DNA from 3 places in the Vogesella sp. LIG4 genome. Region 3 is predicted to be linked to each of the others. Evidence: predicted binding sites of a transcription regulator. Region 3 holds the regulator's gene; each other region holds the start of a gene.
The links. The regulator FNR, encoded in region 3, switches genes on or off when oxygen is low (the NO sensors DNR and NnrR bind a similar motif). The targets are predictions, from matches to a motif close to TTGATNNNNATCAA.

Region 1 (4,207 bases), 1.8 Mb from region 3:
AGCGTTCGCCGCGCCGCACGCGGCCATGGGCGAAGTTCTGCACCGCCGCCGCCACCGCGCCGCTGCCGGCGATCAGCAGCAGGGTGTTGAGGATGGCCGGGGTGAGCGCCAGCGCATGCTGGCCGGCGGCGAACAGCGCCGGCTGCCGTGCGCGCACCACCCCGTAGATGGCGAAGAACACGCCGAATACCGCCAGCTCCGCCAGGATGAAGAACCACATCGCCAGATCGCCCGGCACCGTGCGCTGCACGCTGGGGGCCAGTCTTGTCGTCTGCATTGTCTTGCTCCGGGTGGGCCGCGCCCACCGCATTACGCTTTGCCTGCCTGTTTACAAAAATGGCCTGCAGGCTGCCAGGCTGGTGCCTTGTCCGCCGGCAACGCCCGCTGCAAAGCCGGGCCGTTCCAGCCGGCAAGCTGCACCGGCAGCCAGGCCATTTTCACGACAAGCCCCTGCAGCAGAGCGGCAGGGGCCTGTTACCGCGGTGGCGCCCATCAGGGCGCCACTGTTTGCACGACAGCTCAGTTGTTTTCTTCGCCGCGCATGAAGAAGCTGCTGATGTACAGCATCAGGCCGATGAAGAACACCACGCCGCTGCACTCGCGCAGCCAGTAGAACACGGAGATCTGGTCCTGGGTGGCCATGAACGACAGCGGCTGGCTACTCATGCGCTGCAGCCATACCTGCAGGATGCCGGCGGCGGTCAGCATCAGCGTGATGGACACGATGGCGCAGGTCATCAGCCAGAATGCCACCTTCTCCACCTTCTGCGCCGCGGCGCTGTTGGCTTCACGGCCGCGCAGCAGCGGCATGGCGTAGGAGATCATGGTCAGCACCACCATGGCGTAGGCGCCGTAGAACGCCATGTGGCCGTGGCTGGCGGTGAGCTGCGTACCGTGGGTGTAGTAGTTCACCACCGACAGCGTGCCGATGAAGCCCCACACACCGGCACCGAGGAAGGACATCACACCGGTACCCAGCGCCCACAGCGTGGCAGCCTGGTTGGGGTGCTCGCGGCGGCGGCGTTTCACCATATTGAAGGCGAACATGGTCATCATGAAGAACGGTATCGGCTCCAGCGCGGAGAACACCGAGCCCCACACCTGCCAGTAGGATGGCGTGCCGATCCAGAAGTAGTGGTGGCCGGTACCGATGATGCCGGTGATCAGCGTCATGGCAATGATCACGTACAGCCATTTTTCGATGATCTCGCGGTCAACGCCGGTAACCTTCACCAGCACGAAGGCCAGCATGGCGCCCATGATCAGTTCCCACACGCCTTCCACCCACAGGTGCACCACCCACCACCAGAAGTACTTGTCCAGCACCAGGTTGTTCGGGTTGACGAAGGAGAACAGGAAGAAGATCGCCAGCCCCCACAGCCCCAGCAGCATCACCATGCTGATGCTGGTCTTGCGGCCGGCCAGCAGGGTCATCGACAGGTTGTAGAGGAAGGACAGCGCCACAACCACGATGCCCACCTTGGTGATCAGCGGCTGTTCCAGGTAACCGCGCCCCATGGTGGGTAGCAGGTCATTGCCGGTCAAATGCGCCAGCACGCTGTAAGGCAGCCCCAGGTAGCCCAGGATGGTCAGCACGCCGGCCACCAGGAACACCCAGAAGGTAATGATGGCCAGTTTCGGGCTGTGCAGCTCGCGCTCGGCCTCTTCCGGAATCAGGTAGTAACCCGCGCCCATGAAGCCGAACAGCAGCCACACGATCAGCAGGTTGGTGTGCACCATGCGCGCGGTGCCGAACGGCAGGGCCGGGAACAGAAAATCGCCCACCACATACTGCAGGCCGATGATCAGGCCAAAAATGATCTGCCCGACAAACAGGGCAATGGCGGCAGTGAAATACGGCTTGGCCACCGCCTGCGAGCGGTACTTGAGTTGCACGTTGGCCGCGGCCTGCCCCGCTGTCGGGGGCAGTGTGGCCGTAGTGGAGGAAGTCATACTTGTCTCCTGATGGATAAGATCGGCAATCGAAGGAAAATCAGCCTTCGATGTTCGGCGGCCAGTGGTTGGTATTGATTTCGGAGCTGTACTTCAGGAATGCCACCACATCGTCCAGCTGCGCATCGGTCAGGTGGAAGTTGGGCATCTGCCGACGACCCGGCGCGTTGGTAGGCTGCGCCTTGATCCAGGCCTTGATGAACTCGGGGCCGCGGCGCTGGTAAACATTACCCAGCTCCGGCGCGTAGTACGCCCCCTCGCCCAGCAGCGTGTGGCAGCCGCCACAGTTGTTGTTCTCCCACAGCTTCTTGCCACGTATTGCCTGCGTGGTGAGGTGGGCCTGGCTGTTGTGTTTCGGCAGCGCGCTTACCGTGTCAAAGGTCAACGCAAGAAACAGCAGGAAGAAAAACACCGCGCCGCCATAAAAAATATTGCGTGCGGTGGATTTGGTGAAACTGGCGCTCATCGCAACCTCCTTGTCATCTGCTCCGGCAACCCGGCATGTCAGCGCGGACTGTACGTTTTCGGGCATCCGGGTAGCATTGATGGGAATCAACGATTTCCGGCCGCCATCCTTCCTACACTGGCGCATCCTCATCACCGTGGAGGCGCAAGATGAACGCCGCACAGCCCTTCCCGCACCCCGCCCCCCTGCACCCCGGCCAGGTAAGCCTGGTCGGCGCCGGCCCCGGCGACCCCGACCTGCTCACCCTCAAGGCACTGCGCCGGCTGGCCGAAGCCGACGTGGTGCTGTACGACTTCCTGGTGGCAGAAGAAATACTGGCGCTGATCAACAAGCGCGCACGGCTGGTCTGCGTGGGCAAGCGCGCCAGCCGCCACACCCTGCCGCAAGCGGAAATCAACCAGCTGCTGCTGCGCGAGGCGCAGGCCGGCCAGCGCGTGGTACGGCTCAAGGGCGGCGACCCGCTGCTGTTCGGCCGCGGCGGCGAAGAGCTGGCCACCCTGCTGGCGGCCGGCATCGAAGTGGAAGTGGTACCCGGCATCACCGCCGCGGTGGGCGCGGCAGCCGCCGCCGGCATCCCGCTGACCCACCGCGACTGCGCACAGGGCGTAAGCCTGGTCACCGGCCACCGCCGCGACGGCGCCAGCGGCCTGGACTGGGCGGCGCACAGCGGCAGCGAACAGACCGTGGTGGTGTACATGGGCCTGGGCGAAGCGGCCGCCATCGCCGCCGACCTGCAGGCGCACGGCCGCAGCGGCGACACGCCGGTGGCCATCATCGAACAGGCCACCACGCCACGGCAGCGGGTACTGCATTGCACGCTGACTACCCTGGCCGACTGCGTGGCCCGGGAGTGCCCGCAGCCACCGGCACTGCTGGTCATCGGCGAAGTGGTAGCGCTGGCGCGCGGCTGGCAGCGGCAGGCGGAGGTTTGCCTGGCTGATTAGCGCCTTGTTCTGGGCACGGCCCTTGGCAGCAGGAGAAGGTTGGCCGCAGCGCAGTGGAGGGGCCCATGCGGCCAACGTTGAAGAGCGCACGTAGGGCGCAAGCCCCGGCAAGCCGGGGCGTTCCGCCATTGGTCGGGCCAATACGCAAGCTGGCGGAACGCCCCTGCGGGGCTTCCGCCCTACCCGATGATCGCGGGAGTCACAGTCACCGGCTCACCCGCGCGTAGCTTGGGTTGAGCGCAGCGAAGCCCAACCCACAGCTCTGCGGCCTGATAAGGCCGGTATTTTCGATAAACAGGCAGCTTAGCGCCCCTGATGGTCGTTGCTGTTGCCGCGCGGCAGCGGCTGACCAAACTGCTTGCGGTAAGTCGCAGGTGGAATGGAGAAGGCACGACTGAACTGCTGGCGGAATGACACCGTGGAGCCAAAACCGGTCTGCTCGGCGATACGATCCATGCTCTTGCAGCCGGTTTCCAGCAAGCGCTGCGCAGCAGCCAGCCGGTGCGTCAGCAGCCAGCCGGTGCGTCAGCAGCCATTGCGCCAGCGTGGTGCCGGTCTTCGCCTTGAAACGGCGGGTGAAGTTACGCCGGCTCATACCAGCCCGGGCGGCCAGGCTCGCGATATCCAGCGGTTGAGCCAGGTGCTGCAGCGCCCAATCCATCGCCAGGCACAAGGCATCCGTGCCACCGCCTATCGCCAGCGGTTGTTCAATGTACTGGGCCTGCCCACCCTGGCGCTGCGGCGCCACCACCAGGCGGCGTGCCACCCGCTTGGCCACCTCCATACCGTGATCGCGGCAGATCAGCTGCAGGCAGCAATCGATGGCCGCCGCCGTGCCGGCCGA
Region 2 (4,207 bases), 230 kb from region 3:
GCTCGTCGCGGCGGAAGGCATGCAGCTTGAGCTTGGAGCCCACGCGGTAGCGGCGCAGCGCCTTGTCCAGGTCGCTCACCCGCACGCCGTTGACGGCAATCACCACGTCGCCGCCGGACAGCCCGGCCGCCTGGGCGGCACCGCCGTCCAGCACCGCGCTGAGCTTGACGCCCAGCGCATCGCCGGCGGTTTTCACCCCCAGGGTTGGCCGCACGGCGCCGCTGACGATCTCGTCCACCACGCTGCCGCCATCACTGGCACTGTCGGCCGGCAGCAGTTGCATCTCGACTCCCTGGCCGGCCAGCAGTTCCGCCAGCGGCAGCTCGCGGGTGGAGCGGATCGCCATGTCGAAGAATTTGCCGAGCTTGAGGCCGGTAACCTGTTCGGCCACGCGCTCCCACTCGTCCTCGGCCAGGCCCTTGCCGTCCGCCAGCCATTTCTGCCACAGCGCCTGCATCACCGTATCCAGGCTGCTGGCGCCACGGCTGTGCTTGCGGATGTAGAGGTCCAGCGCCAGCGCCGCCAGCGAGCCCTTGGTGTAGTAGCTGACAATGCTGTTGGGGCTGTTCTCGTCCTGGCGGTAGTACTTGCTCCAGGCATCGAAGCTGGAATCGGCCAGCGTCTGCTTGTTGCGGCCGTTACCGCGCGCCACGCCGGTGATGGTCTTGGCCAGCAGGCCGAGGTAGCGTTTTTCGTCGATCAGCCCGCAGCGCACCAGCGCCAGGTCGTCGTAGTAGGAGGTAATGCCCTCGAACGCCCACAGCAGCGTGGTGTGGCCTTCGCGGTTCAGGTCGTACGGGGTGAACGCCGCCGGCTTCATGCGCTTGACGTTCCAGGTGTGGAAGTACTCGTGGCTGATCAGGCCCAGCAGCTTGAGGTAGCCGTCGTTAATTCCCGCCTCGCCGTGCTGCGGCAGGTCGTCGCGGCTGGCCACCAGCGCGGTGGAGGCGCGATGCTCCAGCCCGCCGTAGATGTCGCCGCCGACGAACAGCATGAATACGTAGCGATCGAACGGGGCCGGCTCGCCAAAGAAGCGGATCTGCCATTCGCAGATGCGCTTGGTGTCTGCGGCCAACCTTTTCAGGTCGGCCTTGTATTTGCCGGAGACCACGAATTCATGCGGCACGCCGCAGGCCTTGAAGCTGACGCGCTCGAACTCGCCCAGCTCCACCGGGTGGTCGATCAGCTCGTCATAGTTGGCCGCACGGTAGCGGCCGAAGCCGGATTTCTTGCATTCCAGCGCCGGCAGGCTGGTGGCCACCTGCCACTTGGCCAGTGCCTTGTCTGCCGGCGGCAGGATCTCCACCTCGCACGGCGCGTTCTCGAAGCCGTCCGCCTGCAGGAACACACTGGTGCCGTTGTAGAAGCCGCGCTCGCCATCCAGGTAGGCGCCGCGCACCGAGAGGTCGTAGGCGTACACGGTGTAGTGCACGGTCAGCGCGCCCTTTGCCGGCGCCGCCAGCCAGCTGTGCTTGTCCAGCTTGGTGAGCGCCACTGCCTTCCTGCCGCTTTCGGCGCGGATGGCCACGATGTGGCGCGCGAACTCGCGAATCATGTAGCTACCCGGAATCCACGCCGGCAGGCGCAGCACCTGGCCGTCAGCGGCGGGCTGGGCGAGGGTAACCGAGACTTCGAACAGGTGGGCTTCGGGAGCGACAGGGCGAATGCGATAGCTGACAGGGGTAGACATGGAGGCGAACCAGGTATGGCGGGGAAACCCGGATTCTAGCACCTGCCACCCCCGGCCGCCCCTGACCTTCGGGCTTGATATTCATCAATAGCGGAATTATCGATGACAATATAATCGCTCAATGTCAAAAGCCGGAATGGGGTAAGCAGGCCATACAGCACCGGCCGGCAAGCCCTGTCGATATTCTTATCGACTAGTGGCTGATGCCCGATTGATTTAGAATGACTCGTTGAAAAAATGGGGATCGAGGGTGGTTATTGCCCGGGGTTGCCAGCAGTCTCACGGTACCCCGAGCACAGTTCAAGCCTGCCGCATCCCTCGACTTGCCGGGCCTCGTCTAACATGGGGATACGCCCCCGGATCTCAAGTCACCGGTTTCATAACGTTCTAGTTCGCAACCTTGGAGAAACCCTGAATGGATACGCAATCCACTTATAACTATAAGGTGGTGCGCCAGTTCTCGATAATGACCGTGGTCTGGGGCATTGTCGGCATGCTGGTCGGCGTGATTATTGCGGCCCAACTGGTATGGCCAGAGCTCAATTTCGGGCCCTGGTTCCACTACGGCCGCCTGCGTCCGCTGCACACCAACGCCGTGATCTTCGCCTTTGGCGGCTGTGCGCTGTTTGCCACGTCCTACTACGTGGTGCAGCGCACTTGTCACGTGCGCCTGATTTCCGACAAGCTGGCCGCCTTCACCTTCTGGGGTTGGCAGCTGGTCATCGTGGCTGCGGCCATTACCCTGCCGCTGGGTTACACCTTCGGCAAGGAATACGCCGAGCTGGAATGGCCGATCAAGCTGCTGATCGCGGTGATCTGGGTGGTGTACGCCATCGTGTTCTTCGGCACCATCGCCATCCGCAAGGTGAAGCACATCTACGTAGCCAACTGGTTCTACGGTGCCTTCATCCTGGCCGTGGCCCTGCTGCACATCGTGAACAGCGCCTTCGTACCGGTATCCATGTGGAAATCCTACTCGGTGTACGCCGGTGCCGTGGATGCCATGGTGCAGTGGTGGTACGGCCATAACGCCGTGGGCTTCTTCCTGACCGCCGCCTTCCTGGGCATGATGTACTACTTCGTACCGAAACAGGCCGGCCGTCCGGTGTACTCCTACCGCCTGTCCGTAGTGCACTTCTGGGCGCTGATCTTCACCTACATGTGGGCCGGCCCGCACCACCTGCACTACACCGCGCTGCCTGACTGGACCCAGTCCGTAGGCATGGTGTTCTCGCTGATCCTGCTGGCGCCGAGCTGGGGTGGCATGATCAACGGCATCATGACCCTGTCCGGTGCCTGGCACAAACTGCGTACCGACCCGGTACTGAAGTTCCTGGTGGTATCCCTGTCCTTCTACGGCATGTCCACCTTCGAAGGCCCGATGATGTCCATCAAGACCGTTAACGCCCTGTCGCACTACACCGACTGGACCATCGGTCATGTGCACTCCGGCGCACTGGGCTGGGTAGCCTTCATCTCCATCGGTTCCATGTACTACCTGCTGCCGCGCCTGTTCGGCCGCGACGGCATGCACAGCGTGAAGCTGATCGAAGCACACTTCTGGCTGGCTACCGTGGGCGTGGTGCTGTACATCGCCTCGCTGTGGATCGCCGGTGTGATGGAAGGCCTGATGTGGCGCGCCCTGAATCCGGACGGCACCCTGACCTACTCCTTCGCCGAAGCCGTGAAAGCCACCTACCCGTACCTGTTCGTACGCTTCCTGGGCGGCGTGCTGTTCCTGACCGGCATGCTGATCATGGCTTACAACACCTTCCGCACCGTCTCTGCCGGCCGCGCTGTTGATGCCAAGATCCCGGCTGTTGCAGCCCAAGCGCACTAAGGGTTCAAGGGAAACATCATGGAAAAAATCCAGAAACTGATCGAAGAAAACGTAGCGTATCTGATCGTGCTGACCCTGCTGGTCATCAGCGTGGCAGCCCTGGTCGAGATCGTACCGCTGATGTTCCAGAAGTCGACCACCGAGCCGGTGGCAGGCGTGAAGCCGTACAACGCGCTGCAGCTGACCGGCCGCGACATCTACATCCGTGAAGGCTGCTACCTGTGTCACTCGCAGATGATCCGCCCGTTCCGTGCCGAAACCGAACGTTACGGCCACTACTCGGTAGCCGGTGAATCGGTGTACGACCACCCGTTCCAGTGGGGCTCCAAGCGTACCGGCCCGGATCTGGCCCGCGTTGGCGGCCGCTACTCCGACGAATGGCACCGCGTACACCTGAACAACCCGCGCGACGTGGTTCCGGAATCCAACATGCCGGCATTCCCGTGGCTGGCCCGCAACCTGGCCGACGCTGACAGCGTTGCCGCCAAGATGACGGCCCTGCGCAAGGTTGGCGTACCGTACACCGACAAGGAAATCGCCGAAGCCAAATCCATGGTGGATGGCAAGTCCGAGCTGGATGCACTGATCGCTTACCTGCAAGGCCTGGGTCTTGCGCTGAAAAACGCACGCTAAGCCATGGAGCTGACCAACCTGGCACGTACCCTGTTCACGGTGTT
Region 3 (4,207 bases):
TGGTTCACCCATGCGAGCCACATCGATTGCGTGGCGGCCAACCTGCCGCTGGCCGAGCACGGCCGCAGCGTCGGCGAATTCGACTTCCTGCTGCGTGTCGATGGCCAGCCGCTGCACCTGGAGGCCGCCAGCAAGTTCTACCTGCAACTGGATGATGCCGGTGGCGAGCTGGTCGGCCCCAGTCTGCGCGATGCCTGGCCGCTGAAATACCGCAAGCTCGCCAGCCAGCTGGCGCTGAGCTGTCACCCGGCGGCGCAGCTGCCCGCCGGTTTTGCCGGCTGCCCGGCCTACAGCCGCCTTACCGGCTGGCTGTTCTACCCGGGGGCACCGCGGCCGCAATTCCCGTGCAATAGCGACGCCTGCTGCGGCTGGTGGCGGCATTTGTCCGCGGCCTGGCCGCAGCACAGTGCCGACAGCCGCTGGCTGCTGCTGCCGCGGCTGAGCTGGCTGGCGCCGGCGCGCGCCGCCGCCGAGGCGGTGCTGACCCTGCCGCAGCTGCGCGCGGTACTGGCCGAGGCCGACGGTGCGCGGCTGGTGGCCGAACTGGTGCCGGGCGCGGATGGCGACTGGCACGAAATCGCCCGCGGCTTCGTGGTGCGCGATGACTGGCCGCTGCCCGGCATGCTGGTCGAACTGCAGCGCACGCTGGCCGCCTCGTGAGCGCGGCATGAAAACCCTGCTGTTCGTCTACGCCAGCCAGAGCGGCCACACCCACGCGCTGGTGACGGCTGCCGCCGCGGCGGCCGGTGGCGAGGACAATGTGGCGGTGCGGGTGCTGCCGGCACTGCAGGCCGGTATCGACGACCTGCTGGCCTGCCAGGCGCTGGTGCTGGCCACGCCGGAGAACTTCGGCTACATGGCCGGTGCGCTGAAGGATTTTCTCGACCGCACCTTCTACCCGGCGCAGGGCAAGGTGGAGGGACTGCCGTACGCGGTGATCATCAGTGCCGGCAACGACGGCCAGGGTGCACTCACCGCCATTCGCCGCATCGCCAGCGGCTACCCGCTGCACGAGGCATTGCCACCCTTGCTGGTGAAGGGGGAGGTGACGCCGCAGGTGCTGGCGGAGGCCGCCGAACTGGGCGCCACGCTGGCGGCGGCGTTGTCGATAGGCATGCTGTAGGGCGGCAGCCTCACGAGGTGTTCCACCGCCATGCGGCCAACCTTGTGCGGAGCTGTTTTGCCGGTGCTGCCATGGGTTTTGGGCGTGCCACAACGTTGGCCGCAAGCTTGTAGGGCGGGTAGAAGCAACGCTTCATACCCGCGTGCAGCGTTCCCATCGCGCGGGTATGGCCTGCGGCCAACCCGCCCTACGGCAGGTTTCACCCGACAATTCCATTGCATAGGCCGGATTACGTTTTCTCCTCCCCCGCAAGTCCGCCCAAAACAAAACGCCCCGCATCGGCGGGGCGTTGGATCTGCACGGCTGGCGCTCAGCGCAGGGTGTTGGCCTGCGCGCAGCCGGCCACCAGTGCCTTCAGTTCTTCCGGCTGCAGTACCTGGATGTGCTTGTGGTCCACTTTCAGCCAGCCCTGCTGCTGGAACTTGGACAGCGTGCGGCTGACGGTTTCCAGTTTCAGGCCCAGGAAGCTGCCGATTTCCTCGCGGCTCATGCGCAGGATGAAGTCGAAAGCGGCAAAGCCGCGTGCCGACAGACGCTGCGACAGGTTGAGCAGGAAGGCGGCCAGGCGCTCTTCGGCTTTCATATTGCCCAGCAGCAGCATTACCGACTGGTCGCGCACGATCTCGCGGCTCATCAGGCGGAAGAAATGGTGCTGCAGGCTGGGAATGTCGCGGCCCAGGGTCTCCATGCGGTTGAACGGCAGCTCGCACACCTCGCTGTCTTCCAGCGCAATGGCGTCGCAGCCGTGCTGGCTGGTGGAGATGCCGTCCAGGCCCATCAGCTCGCCGGACATCTGGAAGCCGGTTACCTGCTCGCGGCCGTCCTGGCTGGAGACGCAGGTTTTGAAGAAGCCGGTACGCACGGCATATAGCGAACGGAAGCCCTCGCCGGAGTGAAACAGGTACTCGCCACGCTTCAGGCGGCGGCTCTGGCGGATCACCGCATCAAGCTGGGCCATTTCTTCGCGGTTGAGGCCAACCGGCAGGCAGAGTTCACGCAGACTGCAATTGGAGCACGACACTTTCAGCGTGTGCAGGGTGGGGGATTGCTCGGTCATGGTTTCCGGATTCGCAAGGCTGGAGGCTTGACTTGACGCGTGTCAAAGCGCGGCAAGTGTCAATTAGCGCAAATTTACCAGCCCACCACCAGTTTTCCAAGCAAGAACAGCTATGACACCCACCACACCGTTTATGCCGACCCAGTGTATTTTCGATCGGGAGCTTATCGAAAAGCTTGAAGGTTCCGGCCCGCGCTACACTTCCTACCCGACTGCAGACCGTTTTCATGGCGGTTTCGGCGTGAAGGATTACGAACACTGGTTGCAGCAGCACGCCATCGGCGCCAGCCACCGGCCGATCTCGCTGTACGTGCACGTGCCGTTCTGCAACACCATCTGCTACTACTGCGGCTGCAACAAGATCATCACCAAGGACAAGAGCCGCGCCGACCAGTACCTGGATTACCTGGAAAAGGAAATTGCGCTGGTGGCGGGGCGCCTGGGCTACCGCGAGAAGGTGATCCAGCTGCATTTTGGCGGCGGCACGCCCACCTTCCTGTCCGACGAGCAGCTCAGCCGGGTGATGGCGGTGATCAACAAGTATTTCGAGCTGCTGCCTGACGGCGAGTTTTCCATCGAGATAGACCCGCGCAAGGTTGGCCGCGACACCGTGCTGCACCTGGGCCGGCTGGGCTTCAACCGCATGAGCGTGGGCATCCAGGATTTCGACCCGGCGGTGCAACAGGCGGTGAACCGCATCCAGAGCGAGGAAGAAACCCTCACCGTGATCGACGCCGCGCGCGAGGCCGGCTTCAAGTCGGTGAGCGTGGACCTGATCTACGGCCTGCCGCTGCAGAACGCCGAGTCGGTGCGCCGCACCGTGGACAAGGTGGTGGCGATGAACCCGGACCGCATCGCGCTGTACAACTACGCGCACCTGCCCAGCGTGTTCATGCCGCAGCGTCGCATCAACGAGGCCGATCTGCCCAGCGCCGCGCACAAGCTGGATATCCTGCAGCACTCGGTGCAGCAGCTTACCGATGCCGGCTACGTGTTCATCGGTATGGACCACTTTGCCAAGCCGGATGACGAGCTGACCCGCGCGCTGCAGCAGGGCCGTTTGCAGCGCAACTTCCAGGGCTACTCCACCCACGCCGACTGCGACATGATCGGCCTGGGCGTGTCGTCCATCGGCAAGGTCGGCCCGTGCTATTCGCAGAACGAGAAGGACATTGATGCCTACTACGCGGCGCTGGATGCCGGCCACCTGCCGGTGCTGCGCGGCATGACGCTGACCCAGGACGATATCCTGCGTCGCAGCGTGATCCAGTCGCTGATGTGCCGCTTCTCGCTGTCGGTGGAGGCGATCGAGGAAACCTTCGGCATCAATTTCGCCAATTACTTTGCCGACGAGCTGCCGCTGATCCGCGAGTTCCAGCACATGGGCCTGCTGACCTTCGACGGTGATTTCCTGATGGTGGCGCCCAAGGGCCGCTTCCTGATCCGCAACATCGCCATGGTGTTCGACCGCCACCTGCGCGAGCGCGAGACCAAGGCGCGCTACTCCAAGACCATCTGAGCGCCTTGCGCCAGTAAAAAAGCCCGGCAGTTGCCGGGCTTTTTGTGTTTCTGGGATTGGCCGCAGGGCTCAGACGCGTGCCTGTAGCCCCATGCGATGCAGCACCACCAGCGCCTCGGCGGTGGGGCTGGCCACCACGTCGGCCAGGGTGTAGCGGTCCAGCACGGCAAAGAATGCCCGCAGCGCTTCGTCCAGTACGCCCTTGAGGCGGCAGCGCCCGCGCAGGAAGCACGGCGGCTCGGCGCAGTCGATCAGGTCGCCGATGTCTTCCAGCGTGCGGATCACCTCGCCCAGCCGGTACTGACTGGCCGCGCGTGCCAGCGCCAGGCCGCCACCCTTGCCCCGGCTGGTGGCCAGCCAGCCCTGTTGCGCCATGAAGTGCACCACCTTCACCAGGTGATTGCGCGAGGCGGAAAACTGCTCGGCGATTTCGCCGATGGTTACCGGGGTATCGCGCGGCTCGCTCAGGTACATCAGTACCCGCAGGCCGAGGTCGGTGAAATGCGTA

Region 1: a site for FNR is predicted at 2,496-2,509, ahead of cobA (uroporphyrinogen-III C-methyltransferase). Genes of this name have one in related genera too.
Region 2: a site for FNR is predicted at 1,765-1,778, ahead of PSELUDRAFT_RS00835 (M61 family metallopeptidase). Genes of this name have one in related genera too.

What each region holds. Positions count from the first base shown of each region.
Region 1 is NZ_LT607802.1:2,209,173-2,213,379, reverse strand. Features, by position in the region: gene PSELUDRAFT_RS10385 (cytochrome c oxidase subunit 3) at 1-310, opposite strand, end outside; gene PSELUDRAFT_RS10380 (cbb3-type cytochrome c oxidase subunit I) at 520-1,953, opposite strand; gene PSELUDRAFT_RS10375 (cytochrome c) at 1,994-2,419, opposite strand; gene cobA (uroporphyrinogen-III C-methyltransferase) at 2,569-3,363, shown strand; gene PSELUDRAFT_RS19800 (hypothetical protein) at 3,667-3,819, opposite strand; partial or broken gene PSELUDRAFT_RS19795 (DJ-1/PfpI family protein) at 3,947-4,207, opposite strand, start outside.
Region 2 is NZ_LT607802.1:180,859-185,065, forward strand. Features, by position in the region: gene PSELUDRAFT_RS00835 (M61 family metallopeptidase) at 1-1,690, opposite strand, end outside; gene ccoN (cytochrome-c oxidase, cbb3-type subunit I) at 2,106-3,530, shown strand; gene ccoO (cytochrome-c oxidase, cbb3-type subunit II) at 3,549-4,163, shown strand; gene PSELUDRAFT_RS00850 (cbb3-type cytochrome c oxidase subunit 3) at 4,167-4,207, shown strand, end outside.
Region 3 is NZ_LT607802.1:410,684-414,890, reverse strand. Features, by position in the region: gene PSELUDRAFT_RS01980 (DUF1853 family protein) at 1-660, shown strand, start outside; gene PSELUDRAFT_RS01975 (flavodoxin family protein) at 668-1,123, shown strand; gene fnr (fumarate/nitrate reduction transcriptional regulator Fnr) at 1,434-2,180, opposite strand; gene hemN (oxygen-independent coproporphyrinogen III oxidase) at 2,293-3,699, shown strand; gene PSELUDRAFT_RS01960 (Rrf2 family transcriptional regulator) at 3,769-4,207, opposite strand, start outside.